Regions from separate parts of the Desulfovibrio sp. 6_1_46AFAA genome, predicted to be linked through region 2. Evidence: predicted binding sites of a transcription regulator. Region 2 holds the regulator's gene; each other region holds the start of a gene.
What was found. Region 2 encodes sigma-54, which starts transcription at its own class of promoters, with help from an activator protein. Its sites were predicted from a motif close to CTGGCACGGNNNNTGCTT; they were not measured.

Region 1: a site for sigma-54 is predicted at 2,609-2,626, ahead of HMPREF1022_RS15630 (DVU0150 family protein). Genes of this name have one in related genera too.
Region 3: a site for sigma-54 is predicted at 2,111-2,128, ahead of HMPREF1022_RS07305 (flagellar hook protein FlgE). Genes of this name have one in related genera too.

Annotation. Positions count from the first base shown of each region.
Region 1 covers NZ_JH114305.1:174,633-182,182, forward strand. Annotated here, with positions in the region: gene HMPREF1022_RS15615 (hypothetical protein) at 152-466, opposite strand; gene HMPREF1022_RS15620 (DUF4881 domain-containing protein) at 535-1,128, opposite strand; gene HMPREF1022_RS15625 (sulfite exporter TauE/SafE family protein) at 1,142-2,206, opposite strand; gene HMPREF1022_RS15630 (DVU0150 family protein) at 2,225-2,527, opposite strand; gene HMPREF1022_RS15635 (sigma 54-interacting transcriptional regulator) at 2,752-5,346, shown strand; gene HMPREF1022_RS15640 (PEP/pyruvate-binding domain-containing protein) at 5,346-7,550, shown strand, end outside.
Region 2 covers NZ_JH114300.1:476,364-483,913, forward strand. Annotated here, with positions in the region: gene rapZ (RNase adapter RapZ) at 1-446, opposite strand, end outside; gene hpf (ribosome hibernation-promoting factor, HPF/YfiA family) at 523-1,062, opposite strand; gene rpoN (RNA polymerase factor sigma-54) at 1,100-2,530, opposite strand; gene HMPREF1022_RS01935 (CTP synthase) at 2,772-4,415, opposite strand; gene HMPREF1022_RS01940 (phosphoribosylformylglycinamidine synthase subunit PurQ) at 4,631-5,440, shown strand; gene HMPREF1022_RS01945 (Nif3-like dinuclear metal center hexameric protein) at 5,662-6,456, shown strand; gene HMPREF1022_RS01950 (zinc ribbon domain-containing protein) at 6,473-7,249, shown strand; RNA gene rnpB (RNase P RNA component class A) at 7,322-7,550, shown strand, end outside.
Region 3 covers NZ_JH114302.1:131,336-138,885, reverse strand. Annotated here, with positions in the region: gene HMPREF1022_RS07320 (hypothetical protein) at 1-307, opposite strand, end outside; gene HMPREF1022_RS07315 (pyridoxal phosphate-dependent aminotransferase) at 397-1,587, shown strand; gene HMPREF1022_RS07310 (rhodanese-like domain-containing protein) at 1,604-2,065, shown strand; gene HMPREF1022_RS07305 (flagellar hook protein FlgE) at 2,222-3,733, shown strand; gene HMPREF1022_RS07300 (shikimate dehydrogenase family protein) at 3,981-4,874, shown strand; gene aroQ (type II 3-dehydroquinate dehydratase) at 5,305-5,763, shown strand; gene HMPREF1022_RS07290 (4Fe-4S dicluster domain-containing protein) at 5,890-6,474, shown strand; gene HMPREF1022_RS07285 (CoB--CoM heterodisulfide reductase iron-sulfur subunit B family protein) at 6,471-7,367, shown strand; gene HMPREF1022_RS07280 (CoB--CoM heterodisulfide reductase iron-sulfur subunit A family protein) at 7,364-7,550, shown strand, end outside.

The DNA.
Region 1 (7,550 bases), on a different contig from region 2:
CGCCGCCGGGTGGAAAGACACGAAAATCAGTCGCTTAACGGCGCGGCAAAGCCGCGACCTGCTCCTGATTTTCGGGGCTGCCGACTTTGTCGGCAGCCTCAACGCGCGTGGAAGCCGCGCGCTTTCAATCCATCCCGGACTGCCGTGTCGTTCAGCGGGCCAGCAGGCATGTGCCCCCAGCCTCCTCCAGCACATGCCAGCGCACCAGTTGGCGGCCCTTGCGGGGCAGCTCGATCAGGCTCTCATGCTCCGCCGGAAAACGCCGCCGGATCAGGCGCGTCAGATAAAAGGCCCCGGTCCAGACCGGCACGGTGATGCCGAAAAACCAGCAGCAGAACACCGCTTCCGACGGCCATGACGACCACTGGGAGGCCCGGTACATGGACAGGAACACCGCTCCCAGCATGAGCAGGTTGGCCATAACGCGAATCAGCCCGACATACAGGGATTGTTTGTAGCTGTTCATGGCATTTCTCCGGCCTGCGCCGCCCCGTGGAGCGGGGCTTGCGCCCCGCTCCCGGTTCTACGGCGGATTTACTTCTTGAAGATGTTGGTCTTGCTCACGTTCATGATGCGGATGGCCTGGCCCTTGTCGGCATTGCGGTAGGCAATGCGCATTTCGTCGCCTGCCGTCCAGACATAGGGGGGCAGATCCAGCGCGGGCGCGGGCACCTTGAAGGTGATCAGAGCCTGCAGGCGCTTGGAGTACACGGTGACGGTCTGCTTTTCCTTGTCCACGACGGGGAAGGTCTTGCCCGCCACCTTGGGATGCTTGGCGCTGATGTTCTTCTCCACGTCCGTGAATTGCACGGGCAGTTCCTTGATGCTCTTGGAATCCGGGTCATACAGCAGCAGAGCGGACTTCTCCAGTTCGATCATCAGGCGGCCGCCCACAGTGGGGGCCGGGCCCATGTCGCGGGCTTCGGCGGGCAGCTTGAAGGTATGCACATCGCCGCTGTAATGGGGCGCGGACTGATCGTGAGTCACGTCCACCACGATGGTCAGGGTTTTCGCGGCCGGGTCGAAGGCCACACAACGGCCCTGTTCCACGCCGCCGTCAAAGTCGCAGGCCGCGAGAGCAAAGGAGAGGGCCAGGACCAGCGTAAGCAGCAAACTACGTATTTTCATGGCTTGTCTCCTTCTAGTTGCCGGCGGCTTGTTGCTTCTTGGCCGCCAGTTCCGCCTTGGCGCCCTGGACCATCCGGATGGTGATGTAAATGGAGATGGCGCTCACGAAGCCCAGTACTTCCACAGTAGCCAAGGGTCCGAGGATCCAGCCGTACACGGGGAACTGAGCCTGGAGCAGCTTGAGCACGACGGACATCAGGCAGCCGAGCACGGCCAGACCGAACACGATGCGGATGCCGTAGCCCTTGACGTACTTGGTGGCGACAGTGCCGATCTGGGCGCCGATGGCCGCGCCGCAGAGCATGATGATGGCGGCCAGCAGTTCGACGCGGCCCTTATACGCATAGGACGCCGTGCCGTACAGGCCGGAGATGGCCACTTCGAAAAGGTCCGTGCCCACGGCCAGATGGGTCGGGCAGCCGATCAGATACACCAGAGCGGGCATGCGGATCAGACCGCCGCCGATGCCCAGGATACCGGCCAGCCAGCCGGTGAACAGGCTGACGATGATAGGCAGCCACGCCGAGCAGGTGATGTTGGCATGCTTGAAGTGCACGACAGGAGGAACCTTGAAGGCCTGGAGCTTGGTGGCCCAGTCCAGACCCACGGCGGTCTTGTCCAGTTCCTGCTTGTGAGCCTTGGCTTCGCGCTCCTTCCTGCGGCGCAGGGCCACGTCATGGAAGACCAGCCAGGCCAGCAGAACAAGCAGCACCACGTACAGCCAGCGGACGACCTTGTCCACCGAGCCGATACGTTCAAGCCACATGACCATCTGGGCACCGATTTCAACGCCCACGACGGTACCGACCAGCATGGTCAGGCCCAGCGCGTAGTCCACGTTGCCGAACTTGCCGTGCCGCATGGTGGAAATCAGAGATTTACCGGCCATCTGCGCCACGTCGGTGCCGATGGCGAAGGCCATGGGGAAGCCGAGAATATTCAGACCGGGGGTCACCATCCAGGCGCCGCCCAGACCGAAGAAGCCGCCGATGACGCCGACGCCCAAACCAAGAATGACCAGACCGGGCCAGAAAATACTCACGCCGGAAATGGGCATCAAAATATACAGCCAATCCATATCTGCCTCCTTTCCGGGCTACTTTTCAGCCAGTTCGCGGTGTTTGAGGTCGATGCCGATGCGCGACATGACGACGTCGGCGAGAAGGCCGAGGATACAACCGAGAATCGGAATGATGATCATGGTCAGAATAGCGAAGAAGAAGTGGCTTTCATTATACATCTCCGCCCACCAGTACAGAAGGCCGTCCAGTTTGCGGGTGTCGGCCACGATGACCACGTCGGCCTTTTTCTTGGCCGCCAGAGCCAATGATGGCATAAGTACGGGCAGCATCAGCGCGCAGCCCATAATCCAGGTCCAAAGCCTGCGCATTTTCTTCATGACATCCTCCACATTGTTTGGTTCCCATCAGGCGGCACGGCCGCCGCATCAAACTACCTGTCAGCGCAATTGTGAAAATATTAGCAATGCCCGTGCCATTGCGTGATTTATGGTGTTTTTTTCGCGCTATACGGGCAAAATCCATTGAGGCCCTTGTCAAAAGAGCTGTTTTTTTCTATGCTCCGTCCAGGGATTGCGCTATTTTTGCGCAAATAGGGAGGAGTATGCGCGTTTTTGGCTCCGTCACCGGTGGAAGCTCCGTGGAAACCGCCCTTTTTTTTGCGAATCGCAGCCTCGCCGGCCGCATGCTGATGCTGGGGCTGCCCTTGCTGGCCCTGGTCCTGGCGCTTATCTTTTTCGCCACCGGGCGCAGCATCGAAAACATCGTCAATCGTGCAATAACGCGCAACGCGCGACTTCAGGCCCAGGCAATGAGCCTTGCGCTGGAGCAGACCCTGGTGGAAACGCGCAACCAGTTGCTGATCCTGGCCGCCGGCTCCATGGACCGGCAGGAGATGGTGCGCCGCCTCAAATTCCGCTCCCGGGCCGACGGCCTGCGCTATCGCGAAGTGGCCTTCATGGGCCTGACGCCGGAAAACCGCTATCTTCTCCTCAATTACGGCGGCGAAATCATTGCCGTGCCCCCTCACGTGGCTCTGGACGCCCCGGCGGGCCCCTTCCACAACATCAGTCCCGGCCAGAAACCCGGCAACGTCAACGTGGGCCAGCCGCTGGAAGTAACCTATTCCATGGTGCCCATCGACAAGTCGCTGCAAAGCCTGGCGTTTTATGTGCTGCGTTTTTCCACGCCCATTTACGACGCGGCGGGCAATTTTCAGGGCATTCTGATTCTTTCGCTGGATCTCAAGGCCCTGCGCGACACCATGTCGCTGTTTTCCTCGCCCGACGCACCCATCAACGGCGGCGAGGAAACCCGCGTGCGCAGCCTCTTTTTCGACCGGGACGGCTGGATGCTCTTCCAGTCCGAAAGCCTGGACGCGGATTCCGGCGAAAGCCTCTTGAGCTCCGACGCGGTACGGGCCGGTTTTCGCGGAGATTTCGGCCGCCCCGGCTTCAGCCCGGCCTTCCGGCCCGGCCCCGAGCATATCAACTACTGGACCATGGTAGCCGAGGTGCAGGCCGGCCGGTCCGGCCAGCTTTCCCTCTCGGGCACCGGACCGGTCTGGAATACCGGCCAGAATCGAGTGGAGGGCGTAAGCTACGCGCCGGTGACCTTCATGTCCGGACCGGAAGGGCCGCGTGTGGTGGTCGGCGGCCTCGGCATGCTGGACAGCAGCTTTACCTCCACGCGCACGGGCATGCAGTTGTTGAGCATTTATTCCCTGTGTTTTCTGGGCGGCACGCTGCTGTTGGGCCTGAGCCTCTGGTGGCTGGCCCACAGCACCGGCAAGAGCCTGAACAGGCTTTCCGGCGAACTGCGCAGCCGCAACGAGCACGACAGCGCCGACGCGCTCAATCTTCCCCCCATGCCGCTGGAACTGGAAAGAATCAAACGGAATGTGAACATTCTGCTCGCCAGGCTGCGCCGGGCCAAGGCCGACCAGATCTCCCAGGCGGCGGAACAGAACGCCCAACAGCAGCGGGAACCGGTGGAGGACCTACCCGATCCGGCGGATTTGCCGGTCCGCGGCCTGGTGGGCACCTCCCTGCCCATGCAGACCCTCTACGGCCAGATCCAGAAGGCCTCCCAAGTTCTGGCCGACGTGCTGATCGTGGGCGAGACGGGCACCGGCAAGGAACTGGTTTCCGAATCCATTCACCGCTTGAGCGACCGCGCCGACGGGCCTTTCATCACCATCAACTGCGGCGCGCTGGACGAGGCCCTGCTCATGGACACCCTGTTCGGGCACGTCAAGGGCGCGTTTACCGAAGCCAAGCAGGCGCGCAAGGGGGCTTTTCTGGCCGCCGAGGGCGGCACCCTGATGCTGGACGAGGTGGGCAACGCCGCGCCCAAAGTGCAGCAGGCCCTGCTCCGCGCCCTCTCCACCCGGCGCATCCGCCCCCTGGGTGCGGACCACGACGTGCCCTTCGACACCCGGATCATCGCCGCCACCAACGCCGAACTGCGCGGGGACGGGCAGGACGGCTCCTTCCGCGACGACCTTTACTACCGCCTGGCCGTCATCACCATCCAGACCCCGCCTCTGCGCCGGCGCAAGGAGGACATCCCGGCCCTGATGGTCCACTTCATGGCTGAAGCCGTCGCCACCCGCGAACAGGGCATGCCCCGGACCATTCCCAAAATCAGCCGGGGCGCGCTGGAAAAGATCATGCGCCATCACTGGCCCGGCAATGTGCGCGAACTGAAAAACACCCTGACCCGGGCCTTGACCTTTTGCGACGAGGACCTGATTCTGGCGGAAAACATCCAGCTTGATCCCGGCGTCCAGTACGAGGCCCGGCATGGAGCCGATCCGGCCGCCTCCGCCGGGGAACAGCCCGGCGACACCGCGCCGGAGAGAACACGGGACGGAGAACGGGACAAAACCCGGGACGCGACAGCCCGCCCCGCTCCGAATCAGGACAAGGTCACGGCCGGGCCGCCTGTCGCGCCGGACCCGGAACAGCTCAACCACCGCCAGCGGGAACTGCTGCCGCGCCTGGCGGCTCTGGGCAGCGTGAGCCGCCAGGAATACCAGAACCTGGCCGGGGAAGGCATTTCCATGCGCACGGCGCAGTATGATTTGCAACAGATGGTGCGGCTCGGCCTGATGCGCAAGGAAGGGCGCGGCCCGGCCCAGCGTTATGTGATCGTGCAGCCCGGCGGATACGTTCCGGCTGACAAAGGACGCTCCTGATGAACGCCGTACAGAGCCTGAAAAAACTCCTGGGCCTCAAGCCGCGCATCAGCCGCGAGCAGGCCATGGCCGCCTTTACCCGCCGTTACGCCTCCTTCAAGGAATTGCTGCAGGCCAATGCCGATCTGGCGGGCATCATGGCCTCCCTGAACGCGGCCCAGCGCGGCGAGCGCAGCCTGGAAACCAGCCAGGTGCGCAAGGAGGCCCGGCGGGCCATAGTTCAGAGCGAGCGCATGGCGACCTGCCTCAACGACATTTCCAATCAGCGCCACCAGGATCTCAATACGGCCGTGGAGGCCCTGGGCGCCCGCATTGAGCACGAGCTGGAACAGCATACGCGCGGCGACGTGACCTCCCTGACCCTGCCGCTCAGCGAGGTGGACGCCAGCATGGCCTACAGCGTGGGCGGCAAAAACGCCAACCTGGGCGAATTGCGCAACATGCTGGACATGCCCGTGCCGCGCGGCTTCGCCATCACCATCCAGGCGGGCATTTTGCTGCTGCTGCAAAGCAGCGGGCTGTTCAAAAACATTCATCTCACGCTCCGCGCCGTGGACCCTGACGACCCGGCCAGCATCCGCGAAGCCTCGGCCAGGGTGGAACAGCTCATTGTGGACGCGCCCGTTCCCGACGAGGTGGGCGGAGCCCTGCTCCGCGCCTGGGATGAATCTTTCGGCGAGGGCGACGCGGTGGCGGCCCTGCGTTCCAGCGCCATTGCCGAGGACGGCGTGCAGTCCTTCGCCGGGCAGTACCGCAGCATCCTGGGCGTCACCCGCCAAACCCTGTTGCCTTCCTTCAAAAAAGTGGTGGCAAGCCTCTTTTCGCCGCGCGCCATGACCTACCGGGCCAGCCACGGCTATACCCTGGAAGCCTCGGGCATGGGCTTGTGCTGCCTGGAAATGGTCCGGGCCAAGGCCGCCGGTGTGGCCTTTTCCCGCCATCCCGTGGATCTGCGCTCCAACTGCGTGCTGATCAACGGCCTCTGGGGCCTGGGCGAGATGGTAGTGGACGGTTCGGGCACGCCCGACCAGTGGCTGGTTTCGCGGGCTACCCGCAAGATCACGCGTGAAACCATCGCCCACAAGGAGGCGCGGCTGGTTCTGGTGCGCCGGGGCGAGACCGTGGAAAGCGAGGTGGTGGACGTGCCCGAGGCACTGCGCGACGTGCCCTGTCTCAGCCGCGAGCAGGTGGAGCGGCTGGCCGCCATGGCCCTGGAACTGGAGCGCCACTACCAGTATCCCCAGGATCTGGAATGGGCCGTGGACGAGGACGACCAGATCATTCTGCTCCAGACCCGGCCCATGGGCCTGGACAGCACGGCGGCGGAAAGCGCGGCCCCGGCCCTGAAGCACATGCGGCCGCTGCTCTCCGGCGCGGACGTGGCGGCCAAGGGCGTGGGCTGCGGCCCGGTGGTGCCGGTACAGCCGGACGAGGATCTGACCCATTTTCCCGAAGGCGCGGTCATGCTTATGCAGCACTCCTCGCCCAACGCCATGACCGCCATGCAGCGGGCTGCGGCCATCATTGCCGAAACCGGCAGCCTCACCGGGCACATGGCCTCCATCTGCCGCGAGTTCGGGGTGCCCACATTGATGAATCTGGCCGGAGCCACCAACCAGCTCACGCCGGGGCAGGTGGTGACCGTGGACGCTCTTTCGGGCCGGGTTTTCGACGGCGAAGTTCCGGAATTGCTGGCCCTGCGCCTGAGTCGCCGCCAGCCCAGGGCCGATACGCCCGCCCTGGTGCTGTTGCGGCGGGTGGCTCCCTACATTCTGCCCCTGCATCTGGTGGACCCGCAGTCGGCATTGTTCAGCCCGGCCAACTGCACCTCCCTGCACGACGTCATGCGCTACGCGCACGAACTGAGCTATTCGGAAATGTTTCTGCTGTCCGACTGCCTGTCCGAAAACTGCGCGGGCGGCGCGGCCAGCCGTCTGGTATGTTCCGTGCCGCTGGATCTCTACATCATCGACCTGGGCGGCGGCCTGAAAAATCCCGAAGCAGCCACGGCCACCCCCGAGGAGGTCACCAGCGTGCCCTTCCGGCACGTTCTGGGCGGCATGCTCAATCCGGCCGTGCAGGCCAAGGGTCCCCGCCCGGTGAACATGAGCGGCTTTCTCTCGGTCATGGGCCAGGCCATGATCGGCGGCAACCAGCACGGCGGCGAGCGTTTCGGCGACCGCAGCTACGCCATTGTTTCCGAC
Region 2 (7,550 bases):
AGGGCGGCTTCAAGGCCCATGCCCTCCCGCTCCAGCGGATGCGGGCGGCGGGTGGTGGCGTAGCGGCGCATGAGCTCCTGCGCGTCAGCCTCCAGAAACAGCAGAAGCGGACGGATACCCTTGGCGGCCATAACGCTCAGGGCGTCGTTGATTTCATCCGGGAAATTGCTCTGACGCATGTCCATGCCCAAGGCAATGCCCATGAAATGACTCATGGAAGGGCGTTCCATCATAGCGGCCATTTCCGGGGCCAGACTTGCGGGCAGACCGTCCACGGCGAAATAGCGCAGATCTTCAAAAACCTGCACGGCCGTACTTTTGCCCGCGCCGGAAAGACCGGTGACAATACAGACCTGCACAGGGCGGTCATGGGCGACTTTGGGCGTGTCAGCAGATGAATCCGGATCGGACGGGCTGCGGCAGGGGGGCTGCTGTGACGTGCTCATACGTATACTTCACTGGGAGCCACCGGGCCGATCTTCGTGCGAAGACAGGCCCGGCGGAAAAAGTATGGCGGAACGGCTACAACACGGGATCAATCAGGGCGTAGCCTGTAGTGCGCCGACGGTAAACCACATTGACGCGATTGCTTTCGGCATTGAGAAAGACCAGAAATTCGCTGCCGATGGAATCCAGTTGCATCAGCGCCTCATCCAGGTGCAGCGGCTTTGGCGCGAAGCGGTCCGTGCCCACCACGGTCTGACTTTCCTCGGGCTGGGCTTCCAGATTGTAGGTAAAGACGTCCACATCGGCATTGCGGGCCTTACGGCGTTGTTCCTTGACGCGGGACACCTGACGCTTGATCTGGGCTTCCACCTTGTCGGTCACAAGGTCGATAGCCGCGTACATATCGGAGGTCTGCTCGGTGGCGTTGATATGCAGGCCCTCGCCGGAAACGGTCACTTCGCAACGATGGCGGAATTTATCCACCGTCAGCACGACGCTTACTTCCAGACCCGCGGACTTGCCATAAAACCGCCCCAACTTTTCCATGCGGCGGCGGGCATACTTCTTCAAATGATCGGAGGCCTCAAAATTCTTGAAGGCGAAAGAGATATTCATGCGTTCCTCCTTGGGATTGCAAAGCACCGCTGTGAGATCAGAAGTGCTCCTTACGCCGTGACGACGAGGGAATGTCCAGCGCCGTGCGGTACTTGGCCACCGTACGCCGGGCAATATTCACTTTCAGGCGCTCCTTGAGCATTTCTCCGATGCGTTCGTCACTCAAGGGGGCCTTGGAGTCTTCATCGGCTATGAACTTCTTGATCAGCGCCTTAACGCTTTCCGAGCCGACCTGACTGCCGTCGTCCAGCTCAAGGCCGCTGTTAAAGAAGAACTTCAGCTCAAAAATCCCGTGGGGCGTCGCCACGTATTTGTTGGTAGTGATCCGGCTTACGGTTGATTCGTGCATGCTGATATCATCGGCAATGTCTTTCAGAATCAGCGGAGCCAGTTTGGTGACGCCGTTTTCAAAAAACGGCTGCTGGTGGCGCACAATGCTCTCCACCACCTTGTACAGCGTACGCTGGCGTTGATACAGGCTCTTGATCAGCCAGGAGGCCGAGCGCATTTTTTCCGTACAGTATTCTTTTTCCTTATCCGAGGAAGATCCCATATTCATCTGGCAGAGCGAGGAAAGCTGCAACTGCGGCAAACCGTCTTCATTGAGCAGAATGACGAATTCATCGCCCATCTTGTACACAAAGACATCCGGGCTCACATAGGTGGGTTCGCCGCCGCCGAAACTGGCGCCGGGCAGTGGATCAAGGCTCTGGATGATGTTCAGATATTCCTTGAGTTCCTCCATATCCAGCTTGAACTTGCGCAGCAGAGGCTTGTAGCGCTTGGCCTCCAGATCTTCCAGATGGGACTGGACCAGATCGAGAAGAATGGGATCCCGGTCATAGTTCAGACTTTTCAGCTGGATCAGCAGACACTCGCGCGCGTCGCGCGCGGCCACCCCTATGGGATCAAAAAGCTGCACTCTTTCCAGCACCGCCCGCACCTCGTCGGGCGTGGATGTGGTCATCTCCGCGATTTCTTCCAAGGTGGCCTGCAAATAGCCGGAGGAAGACAGATTGCCGATGATGACCTCGCCGATTTCCTTTTGCGCCTCGGTCAGCATGGAAAGGCGCAGCTGCCAGAGCAGATGCCCTTCCAATGTGGGCTTGGCGGCATAACGGGCTTCCAGAGGAGAAATTTCTTCAGCCGCTTCAAAGTCACGCGGCTGTACTTGGCGCGGAGTGCTGGCGAACTCGCCGAGATAGTCCTCCCACGAGGCATCCTTGGCGAGTTCCTTGTCGTAGACCTCTTCTTCAACGGCCTCCCGGCGCTCTGTCTGGGAGGCCTGATCCGAAGAAGACTCATCACCCGAGAGCTCCTCAAGAAAAGGATTGTCCAGCATCTCCTGCTGCACGGTTTCCAGTAGTTCCACGCGCGAGAGCTGAAGCAGCTTGATGGCCTGCTGTAACTGCGGCGTCATGACCAGTTGCTGAGCCAATTTCAATTGCTGACGAAGTTCCAGTGCCATGTCTGCTCTTTTAGGCTGATAAGCTACAATGTCTGAACGGAGTTCTCATTTACAAAAATTGTGCCATATGCTGAAAAATTATGCAATAGACGGAAGCTGCGAACAAAAAGGGAAAGGCCGCAAGGCTTGCGCCGGGTGGCGGCCCCTACGGAAACCGCAGGGAACCAAGTCTCAGTTACGGCAAAGGGGAGGCCTCAGGCCTCCCCTTTCATACATCACAAGCCAAGCGACAAAACGGCGCTCAGGCTTTGGATTGCTTTTTGGCCGCCTTGATGAATTCGCGGAACAAAGGATGGGCTTCCATGGGGCGGGATTTGAACTCGGGATGGAACTGACAGCCCAGGAACCAAGGATGGTCGGGCAGCTCCATGATTTCCACCAGAGAGTCGTCCGGCGCCGTGCCGCTGAAGGCCATGCCCTTCTGGCCCAGAATTTCCTTAAAGGCATTGTTGAACTCATAGCGATGGCGATGCCGTTCGTCCACCATATCCTTTTTGTAGGCTTCGTGGGCCTTGGTGCCGGGCAATACCTTGCAGGGATAGGAACCCAGGCGCATGGTGCCGCCCTTATCGCTGCTGGCGTCGCGTTTTTCCACATTTTTGGTGCGGAAGTCGAACCATTCGGTCATCAGGTAAATAACCTTGTGGTCGGACAGAGGATTGAACTCCTCGGAATTGGCGTCGTCCAGACCGGCCACATGGCGGGCAAATTCAATGACCGCGCATTGCATGCCCAGACAGATACCGAAGAAGGGCACGTGTTTTTCGCGGGCGTAGCGGATAGCCGCGATCTTGCCCTCCACGCCGCGGTAACCGAAGCCGCCGGGCACCAGAATGCCGTCACAGCCCTTGAACACTGAAGCCGCGTTGTGTTCGGTCACATTTTCGGAGTTGACGTAGCGCAACTCCACAGCCACCCGGTTGGCCACGCCGCCGTGGATCAGGGCTTCGTGCAGGCTCTTGTAGGCTTCTTTCAGGTCAACATACTTGCCCACAATGGCAATGGTCACCTTGCCCTGGGGATTGGCGCTGTCGTGAACCAGCTTTTCCCAGGATTCCAGGTGGGCATTGCGCGCGGGCAGGCGCAGCATGATGGCGACTTTCTGGTCAAAACCTTCCTCATAGAACTTGAGGGGCACTTCATAAATGTTGTCCACGTCCACGGAGGAAAAGACCGCGTCCTGGTCCACATTGCAGAACAGGGCGATCTTTTTGCGCATTTCCTGGGGGATGCTCTGTTCGCAGCGGCAGAGGATGATGTCCGGCTGGATGCCGATGGAAAGCAGCTCCTTGACGCTGTGCTGGGTAGGCTTGGTTTTGTGTTCACCGGCGCAACGCAGATAGGGCACCAGGGTCAGGTGAATGTTCAGGCAGTTGTCGCGCCCCAGTTCCGAACGCAACTGGCGGATCGCCTCCAGGAAAGGAAGACCCTCAATGTCGCCCACCGTGCCGCCGATTTCTATGATAGCCACGTCCGGCGCGCCCTCGCCCTCGGCCAGGGAAAGCACAGTATGCTTGATCTCGTCGGTGATGTGCGGGATCACCTGCACGGTGGCGCCCAGATAGTCGCCGCGCCGCTCTTTGGCAATGACGTGATTGTAGATGGAGCCCGAGGTGGTGTTGTTTTTGCGCGACATGGGCACGTTGAGGTAGCGCTCGTAGTGGCCCAGATCAAGGTCGGTCTCGGCCCCGTCGTCGGTCACGAAAACTTCGCCGTGCTGGAAGGGGTTCATGGTGCCCGGATCCACATTAATATAAGGATCCAGCTTCTGAATGGTCACCGACAGGCCGCGCGTCTGTAAAAGCGCGCCCAGCGAAGCGGCCGCCAAGCCTTTGCCCAGTGAAGACAAAACCCCGCCCGTTACAAAAATAAATTTGGTTTTCATGGCCTCCCACCTGTTTTGCTTGAATGCACGGTTCCGCGTAACCGCATGCTGATACACCCAATTGATTTTTTTGGCTAGCATTGACTAAGTCTGATAAGGTAAGTAGTGTAATTTTCCCTTTTTCAGCATGCGTCCCGCCGTGTGGTTGGACGCGCGGCCCTACCCCGCTCCGGGCCGGGCGTATTTCAGGCTGCTCCTAAGGAGGCTCCTCCCGCATGGCTACAGTCAATACTCTGGTCATCACCGGCTACGGTACTAATTCCCATCTGGAAACCGCGCATACGGCCCGCTTGGCCGGTTCCGACAGGGCCGACGTGGTGCATTTCTCCGATCTGGTGGCGGGCAACGTATGCCTTGCGGACTACCATTTTCTGATTTTCCCCGGCGGCTTTCTGGACGGCGACGACCTGGGCGCGGCCCAGACCGCAGCCATGCGCTGGCGCTATTTGAAAGACGCCCAAGGCACGCCGTTGCTGCAAAGCCTGCGGGAATTTCTGGACCAGGGCAAGCTGATCCTCGGCATCTGTAACGGCTTCCAGCTGCTGGTCAAGCTGGGCGTGCTGCCCGCGCTGGGCGGCGTCCGCTTCGAGCGCCAGGCATCCTTGGGTCACAATGATTCCGCCCGCTTCGAGGACCGCTGGGTGCATCTGCTGCCCAATTCCGACAGCCCCTGCGTGTTCACCAAAGGCCTGCCCCTGCTGGCCATGCCCGTGCGCCATGGCGAGGGCAAGCTCATTCCCCGTGACGAGGAATGTCTGCGTCGTATTGCGGCCGAACAGCTCATCGCTCTCCAATATGCCGACCCGGAAAGCGGCAAGCCCACGCAGGAGTATCCTTATAACCCCAACGGCTCGCCGCTGGCCATTGCCGGACTCACCGACCCCACAGGACGCGTGCTGGGCCTCATGCCGCATCCCGAAGCCTTTCACCATGTGACCAATCATCCCGCCTGGACCAGGGGCGAACTGGACCCGCCGGGCACCCTGCTGTTCGTCAATGCCGTGCGCTATCTGCGCGGCCAGTAGCTGGCCCGGCCTTGACAAAGCCGACTTATACGGACAGAATATCAAGATTAACCACAACATCGTGCAACAGCCGTGTGGTTCGCTCAGAGCCGCGCGCGTCAGACAAGGTGTGTACACGTTTGCCGCACATTCCCGCTTTCTTTTTTTACGCCGGATGATTTTTTAAGGCGCTTTCTCTGTTCAAGTGCAAGAAAGTGCCTTTTTTATTGAGGGCAATATCAATGCAACTCATTGAAATATTTAGCGCCATTGAAAAAATCGCGCCTCTCGACGCCGCCGCCCCCTGGGATATCTCGGGCCTGCAGGTAGCAGCGCACAGAAGTGAAGCCGACATGCTGGCCGTCTGCCTGGACCCCACGCCCGCCTCGGTGCGTCAGGCGCTGGAACGGGGGGCGCAGTGCATTTTGAGCCACCACCCCCTGGCGCTCAAGCCCGCCCTGCCCCGGCGTCTGGACGCCTACCATGAAGTTCTGTGCCTGTTGCTCGCTGCGGATGTGCCGCTCTATGCCGCCCACACCTCGCTGGACGTCAACGCCGACGGTCCGGCGGGCTGGCTGGCGCGCGAGCTGGAACTCGGCAACCTGGCGGTGTTGGAAGCCACGGCCCCGCCGCTGGCTGCGGCTCCCCTGCCGCTGGGCTTCGGTTTGGCCGGTGATCTGCCCGCGCCCTTGAGCCTTGCGCAAATCACATCCGCTCTGGCCCGGCACATTGATCTCTCCACGGCCACGGTCTGCGGCCCCGTACCGGAAAGCATCTCGCGCCTGGCTTACTGCACCGGTTCCGGTTCTTCCCTTCTGCGGGAAGCGCGCGCGGCAGGCGCCCAGCTTTTCATTACCGGCGACGTCAAATACCATACGGCGCTGGAGGCTGAAATCTGCCTGCTGGATGTGGGGCACCACAGCCTGGAGGAAGAAATGATGCGCCGCATGAGCGGCTTGCTGGCGCAACGCCTCAGTGGCCTGAACGTCGTTTTCGTGCCTTCGGTTTCACCGTTGCGCCCCGTCCTTTTGCCATGACTCCCAGGAGGAATATATGAGCAGTGCCGTTTACTTGGATCAGATAAAGCAGTTAGTGGAATTGCAGAAGGTGGATGACGCCATCTTCGCTGTCAAGCAGGAGCTGGAAAGCGCGCCCCGCGAGCTTGAGGATCTGGAGCAACGCTTTGAGGCCGCCGAGGCTCAGCGCAATCGCGTCCTGGACAAGCTGGCGCATCTCCAGGAACAGCAGAAACGCCTGTCCCTGGAGATTGACGACGATTCCGCCAGGATCAAAAAGAGCAAAAACAAGCTCATGCAGGTGGGCAATACCCGCGAATATCACGCCATGATGCGTGAAATGGACAGCATGGAGAAAATCAACCGCTCCCGTGAGGAAGAAAAGATGACCCTCATGGAAGAATTGCAGTTGCAGAACGACACGCTGGCCGAAATTGATCGGGATTACTCCGCCCTTAAAGCCGAGCTGGAAGTCAAACGTGAAGGTCTGGAAGAAAAGCTGAAGAAAGCCGGAATCAATCTGGATTCTCTGAACCAGAAGCGTGCTCAGGTCAGCAAGGCCATTCCCCAGCCCGTGTTCATGCGCTATGAGTTCATTCGCGTGCGTCTGGAACATCCGGTCATTGTGGCTGTGACGGACGGCATCTGCTCCGGCTGCAATATCGCGGTGCCCCCGCAGTCCTTCATTGAGTTGCAGCGCGGCCAGCAGATTCTGAGCTGCCCCAACTGCCAGCGCCTGATTTTCTGGTGCGAGCATTTCAGCCTGCCGGAAGAGGCTGTTGCGGCTCCCAAGCCTGTACCCCTGACGGATTAGCTTGAGCCTTATTGGGACGCTCTGCCTCCGGCCGGTAAAGCGTCCGTAAAAATCTCCGGCCGCAAACAAGCGGGAGCCGGACAGACCGTCGCTGCGGGCCATTGGCCCGGAGAGGAAAGTCCGGGCTCCACAGGGCAGGACGCTGGGTAACACCCAGGAGGGGCGACCCTCGGACAGCGCCACAGAAAGCAAACCGCCGTGCTTTGCGCGGTAAGGGTGAAACGGTGGGGCAAGAGCCCACCAGATGCCGCGGTGACGCGGCATGCTCGGCATACCCCGTCTGGAGCAAGACCAAATAGGG
Region 3 (7,550 bases), on a different contig from region 2:
GGGTCAGGCCGCCCTCGGGAATGACGCCCGAGCCGTCATTATCCCAGGAGCCGCCGCCGAAGAAGCGTTCTTCATCGCCGTACTCCACCAGACGCACGTCAAAGGTCCGCGTGCCGTCCGGCGCGTTGGCGACGAGAATTTCCGGGGAGATGCGCGAGCAACGGTGCAGATCGCGCAGAGTGACGGTAATGGTCATATCGACCTGTTCGTCCTCCGCATTCTTGGCGGCGCAGGCGGATAGAAGCAGGGCGGCGAAAAGCGCGGGCACAATGAGCCGCGCCGTTTTAGCAAATACAGTCAGACGCATTCAGAGCCTCCAATAGAGATTGCTTTCTCCAGCTCAGCAAAGGTATAACCAATAGTCATGGCGAAGACAACAACCATCAGGAGTCGTTTATGTCAGTTCTTGCCGACAGCGTGACCGGATACCTGGGCAACGCTTCATGGATCCGCCGCATGTTCGAAGCCGGCGGCCAGCTCAAGGCGCGCTTCGGCGCGGAAAATGTCTATGATTTCAGCCTGGGCAATCCCGACCTGCCCGCCCCTTCCGCCGTGGCTGAAGGGCTGCGCGATTTCGCCGAACACGCGGGCGAACCCTTTGCCTTCGGCTATATGCCCAACGGCGGCTTTCCCTGGCTGCGCGAAAAGCTGGCCGCCCACCTCAGCGCCGAGCAGGGCGTCAAGCTCGCGGCCGACGACGTGTTGCTGAGCTGCGGCGCGGCGGGCGGGTTGAACGCCTTTCTGCGCGCCGTGATCAATCCCGGCGAGGAAATGATCAGCTTTGCCCCCTACTTTGTGGAATACGGCTTCTACGTCGCCAACCACGGCGGCACGTTCAAGGCCGTCATGAGCCAGAAGGACACCTTCGCCCCGGACCTCAAGGCCCTGGAGGCGGCCATCAGCGAAAAGACGCGGGTGGTGCTGATCAATTCCCCGCACAATCCCACAGGCGTGATCTACAGCCGCAAGGCCCTCACGGCCCTGGCAAGCCTGCTGGAAAACAAGAGCCAGGAATACGGGCGGCCCATCTGGCTGGTGGCCGACGAGCCCTACCGCTTCCTGGCCTATGACGGCGCGGAAGTGCCTTCGGTGCTGCCCCTCTACCCCTATGCCGTGTGCATCAGCTCTTTTTCCAAAAACCTCTCCCTGCCCGGCGAGCGCGTGGGCTATGTGGCCCTTTCGCCCCGGTTGCGGGAAAAAGCCGAGCTCATGGCCGGCCTGACCCTGACCAACCGCATTCTGGGCTTTGTCAATCCACCGGTCATCGGCCAGCACATCATGGCCAAGGCCCTGGGCAGCCAGGTGGATCTTTCCGTCTACGCGGCCCGGCGCAAAGCCATGGCCGAAGTGCTGCGCGACGCGGGCTATGAATTCCAGATGCCCGCTGGCGCGTTCTATTTCTTCCCCAAAGCGCCGGGCGGCGACGACGTGGCTTTTGTGAACAGGCTGCTGGAAGAGCGCGTGCTGGCCGTGCCCGGCTCGGGCTTCGGCTGCCCCGGCCACTTCCGCCTGGCCTTCTGCGTGGACGAAAGCGTGATCCGCAAGGCCGCCGACGGCTTCGCCAAAGCCCGCGCGGCCATCCAGTAAAAGGAGACACGGCATTATGACCCGGCATCCGTTTTCACTTCCCGCCCTCGCCGATCATACCGAGAACCGCATTCCGGCGGTTCTCGGACTCTTGCCGGGCGTGCTGGCCTGCATCCTGTTCTGCGCTCTGCTCTGGACCGCGCCCGTCTCCGCCCAGGCCAAGGACGTCAGCGTGCAGGAGGCGGCGGCTCTGCTGCAGTCCCCGCCCGGGGGGCTGCTGATTCTGGACGTACGCACGCCCGGCGAATTCCGGCAGGGACATCTGACCGGCGCGCGCAACCTGGACTTCTTCGGCGGCCGCTTCGATCTGGACGTGGCGGCCCTGCCCAAGGACAGGCCCGTGCTGCTCTACTGCCGCACGGGCCAACGTTCCGCCGGAGCCTTGGAAGCGCTGGAGCAGGCGGGGATCAGGAACATCCTGCATATGAACCAGGGCATTGAAGCCTGGGAGAAGGCCGGGCTGCCCCTGGAAAAATAAGCGACAGTTCATGAGGATGTAACACTGAAATGCTCTGATTTGCCGTTGGCATGAATACTGCTTCCCTTGGGGGCGGAGAGGAAGATTTTTCCTCTTCGCCCGCTTTTTTTAGAGCAAGATACCTTTTTAAAGGTAATCTGCTCCAGGAGGCAGCACGTGAACTCGGCACTGTACATCGGAGCCACCGGCATGAAGGGCCTGAGCCAGGGCATGCAGGTGACCACCAACAATCTGGCCAATGTCAGCACCATCGGCTACAAGCAGCAGAATACCCTTTTTTCCGATATGCTCTCCACGAGCCAGGGCGGTACGGGCGACTGGTGGAACGCCCAGGAGAATTCGCGCGTGGCCCTGGGCCAGACCGGCAAGGGCGTGCAGGTGGACGCGGTGCGCACCATTTTTCAGCAGGGCGCTCTGGAAGCCACCAATACGGTCACGGACATGGCCATCAACGGCAAGGGGTTCTTCCAGGTCAGCGACGGCGCGAATCTCTACTACACCCGCGCGGGCGACTTCCGCCCGGACAACGAGGGCGTGTGGCGCACCCCCACGGGCCTGGCCCTCAACGGCTACCAGTATAACACGGACGGCAGCCTGGGCGGCCTGCAGGAAGTCAAGATAGACAGATTCGGCACCATGCCCGCCAAGAGCACGGCACGGGTGGATCTGACCCTCAATCTGAATTCGAACCAGAACAAGACCGAGGATGCCGACAATCCCTATTTCGGGCTGCTGGGGCTTTACAACGCCGCGGGCAAGCCCCCCCTTTCCTCCGACTCCTACGCCTATTCCCAGGCCATGACGCTCTACGACGCCGACGGCAAGGCGCGCACGGTCACGGCCTATTTCGACGGCACGCCCGACAGCACGGCGGGTTCCATGATTGAATTCGTCATTGCCGCCGGAGCGGCCGCGGGCAAGACCGATGCGGACGGCAACCCCGTTCAGCCCTCGGAGGGCGACGGCCTGCTGATGAGCGGCGTTCTGCAATTCGACGCCTCGGGCCGGTTGACCGGCATGTCCGCCTTCACGCCCTCGGTGGAAGGCAGCAAAAATCTTGCGGACTGGCAGCCCGCCCAGTTGGAAGGCGGTCTGCCCCAGCTCAATCTGGACGGCGCGGCCATGACCGTGAATTTCGGCATCAGCGCCGCCGGAGGCTGGCAGAACGCCCCCGCCTCGGCGGCGGAGGTGGGCACGGACCAGAGCAAACTGCCCTCCATGGGCGCGGACGCCGTGCGCGCCGAGGGTGCCACCACGGCCTACAACAGTTCCTCGCCCACGGGCGCCTACAAGCAGGACGGCTATGCCGAGGGCACGCTGAGCACCATCGGCATCAATCCCGACGGCACGGTGGTAGGCCGGTATTCCAACGGCCAGGGCCAGAACCTCTGGCAGATCCCGGTCTGCCGCTTCACCAGCGAGGACGGCCTGCGCCGCGAGGGCAGCAATCTTTTCTCGGCCACTGAGGAAGCCGGGCAGATGGAAATGGGCGTGGCCGGAACGGAAAACTACGGCACCGTGAACGCCTATAACGTCGAAAACTCCAATGTGGACATGGCTACGGAAATGGTCAACATGATCATCACCCAGCGCGGCTTCCAGTCCAACAGCAAGGTGGTGACCACGGCGGACCAGATGCTCCAGAAGGCCATGGAACTGAAGCGTTAGAGCATTTCAGCATTGAAATGCTTTAACGGCCGAACACGGTGAGGCGCGCCGCGAAACGAGCAGTGTTTCAAAGGTTACCTGCTCTGGCCCGCACCTGAACCCTCCGAGCGGCAGATTCTGCCGCTCGGTATGTCCTGCCCACGGGGACCGCATTCTTGCCCGGCGGACCGGGATAGGCTATTCTGACGTGGCGGCGGCGTGCGTTTACGCGGCCCTCTTGTCCGTCACCGTCATCCCCGAGCCTCCCATGTCCGACATAACCCCCTTTCTTCCCTCGCAACTCTACGGCGTGATCGGCTGGCCCCTGGCCCAGAGCCTTTCCCCGCTGCTGCACAACAGTGGTTTTCAGGCGCTGGGCATTCCGGCCGTTTATCTGCGCTGGGAAGTGCCGCCGGAACGCCTGGCCGCTTTTGTGGACAGCGTGCGCCTGCTGGGCATCCGGGGCTGTTCGGTGACCATTCCGCACAAAATGGCCCTGCTGCCCCTGCTGGACCGGGTCAGCGAACAGGCGGAGCTGGCCGGGGCGGCCAACACCGTTTATTGGGACGGCGAAGACCTCTGCGGTGAAAATACCGACGTGAGCGGCTTTCTGGCCCCGCTGGCGGCCGTGCCCCTGGAAAACATGGACGCGCTCCTGCTGGGCGCGGGCGGCGCGGCCCACGCCGTGGCCGCCGGGCTGCGTCTGCGCCGTTGCCGCAAGGCCTTTGTGGCAACGCCCTCCAACCGCAGCCACCTGTCCCTGGCCGAGCGCTTCGGCTTTACGCCCGTGCTCTGGGAGCAGCGCCACGATGTGCCCGCCGATCTGATCATCAACACCACGCCCCTGGGCATGCGCGGCAAATATGAGAAAGAAAGTCCCTACGATTTCAGCCTGGCCGCGCCCGGCCATGTCGCATCCGCGACAGACACGGCGACCGGAAGCCCCTACGGTGGGGACGGCGGCGCGGGCCTGGCCTACGACATCGTCTACAACCCGCTGGAAACCCGCTTTCTGCGCGAAGCGCGGCAGGCCGGGCGGCGTTGCGTCACGGGCCTGGAAATGTTCTTCGGCCAGGGCGACGCCCAGTTCCGGCTCTGGACCGGCAGGCCCCTGCCCGCCGCCTCCCGGCAGGCTCTGGAAGCCGCCCTGTACGGTATATAGCCAAGGTACACGTATCAAATACCTACCATGGTCAATTGCTGTTATCAAATTCATCCAGGCAATTAACAGCACCTACCGGCAGTATTGGGCAAAGCCACCGTTGCTCCGCCGGAGCGCAGCGGCGGCGGATGCTGGTGCCGGGGAGAATCCGGCGGGAAATAAGATAGTTGCGGGCTGGCAAGGAAAACGACATTTTTTGCGCGGAAACCGACCGGAAGGCGGCCCAAAGGGCCGTGCCCGTTGGCGAGCCGGGCGAGCCTTACGGGCATCGAGAGCAGAGCTGTACTCAAGTAGGTGAGCAGCAAAAAATGCCGGATGACACCGCCAGCGCGTGAAGAGCCGTTTACCCCGGATAATCCCGGCAGGCTCTGGAAACCGCCCTGTACGGCGCACACTGACATCTTTCAGAGAAGAGAACGGAAGCACTCCCATGAAAATTCTGATTCTGCACGGCGTCAACCTGAACATGTTCGGCAAACGCGACCCGGCCCACTACGGCACGGCCACCCTGGCGGACATCAACGCCGCCCTGGCGGATCTGGGCAAGGAGCTGGGCGTGGAGCTGGAAACCTTCCAGACCAACCACGAGGGGGAGATGGTGGAACGCATCCACCGTGCCCCCGGCGAGGGCATCCGGGCCGTGGTCATCAACGCCGGCGCCTGGACCCACTACAGTTACGCCATTGCGGACGCGCTCGCCATTCTCGACATGCCCGTGGTGGAAGTGCATATGTCCAATGTACATGCGCGCGAAGCCTTCCGCCACGAGTCCGTACTTTCGACGGTCAGCGCGGGCAGTATCGCCGGTTTCGGCGTGCAGAGCTATCTTCTGGGACTGCGCGCGGCCTGGAACTTGATCCAAAATACGCGTGATACCAGGAGGTTGTGAAAGAAAAGATTTTATATTTGACTTTTCCCGGCCAGCACCTAGATTTTTACTATATTCTCCTGTAGATACCAAAAAAATTTGGCTTTCACCCGCCCCTGTCCTTCAGCCTCTAACCAGAGAGTTGTCATGAACGACGCCATCAACCTGAGCCGGATGCGCGACGCCGCCTTTACGGCGGAAGTGGAGGCGCAAAGCGGCCAAAACGTTTCTACCTGCTACCAGTGCGGCAACTGCACCGCCGGCTGTCCGGCAGGCTTTGTCTACGACCGGCAGGTCAATCAGATCATGCGCGGCGTGCAGCTCGGCCTGAAAGATGAGGTGCTCAATTCGCGCTCTATCTGGTTGTGCCTGTCCTGTTCCACCTGTTCCCTGCGCTGCCCCAACAATATCGACGTGGCGGCGGTCATGGAGACCCTGCGGCACATGGCCCGCAAAGAGGGCCGGGTGGCCGTGCCCAAGGTGGAAAAGTTCTGGTTCTCCTTTCTCGATACCGTGCGCGCCTTCGGCCGCACCTACGAGATCGGCACCATGGCGCTGTACATGATGCGCTCCATGCGCTTGTTCACCGACCTGGATCTCGCGCCCGAGGCGCTGAAAAAGAAAAAGCTGGGCTTCAAACCCCACGCCATCCCCGGCGGCGGGGCCGACGCCGTGGCCCGGATCATGCAACGCTATAAGGAGCGCGCCAAACGCGAGGGGGTGCGGCCATGAAATTTTCCTACTATCCCGGCTGTTCGGCCAAAGGCTCCTCGGCGGATTATGAAAAATCCACCCAGGCCGTATGCGCGGCTCTGGGCATGTATCTTGAGGAACTGCCCGGCTGGAACTGCTGTGGTTCCACCCCGGCCCACGCCGTGGACACCGAGCTTTCCGCGGCCCTCTGCGTCCGCAATCTGGACATCGCGGCCCGCGAGCAGGCCGAAACCGTGCTGACGCCCTGCCCCAGCTGCCTGTCCAATCTGCGCCACGCGGCCAAGCGCATGGAAAATCCCGAGTTCCGCGCGCGCGTGGACGAGCTGCTGGACAGCCCGGCGGCGGCGCAGTTTCCTCCGGTCACCTCGGTAATGCAGGGCATTGCCCAGGTTTACGACGCCGATGCCATTGCCGCCATGGTGAAAAAGAGCCTCAAGGGCGTCAAGCTGGCCGCCTATTACGGCTGCCTGATGAGCCGCCCGCCGGAAATCATGGACTTTGGGGACCCGGAAAATCCCACCCTCATGGAAAGCCTGCTGTCCGCCTGCGGCGCGGAGATGCTGGATTTTCCGCTCAAGACCGCCTGTTGCGGCGCGTCCTTCGGCATTCCCGAGCGGGCCATAACCGCGCGCAATTCGGGCCGCATCCTGGAGCTGGCCACGCAAATGGGCGCGGACGCCATTGTAGTGGCCTGCCCGCTCTGCCAGATGAATCTGGATCTGCGCCAGAAACAGGCCGCCAAGGAGGCCGACGTCTTCTTCCGCATGCCCGTGCTCTACTTCACCCAGATGATGGGCCTGGCCTTCGGCATCGCCCCCGAGCATCTCGGCCTTGAAAAACTCCGCGTCAGCGCCGACGATCTGCTGCGCAAAATTGACGGCGCGCAGGCCGGCGAAGGAGACAGATCATGAGAATAGGCGTCTTTATCTGCCATTGCGGCAGCAATATCGGCGGCACCGTGGACTGCGCCAAAGTGGCCGAAATCGCCCGCGGTTTTCCGGACGTGGTCTATGCCGACGACCCCATGTACACCTGCGCCGAGCCGGGCCAGGCCGCCATTGAGGCTGCCATCCACGAGCACAAGCTGGACGGCG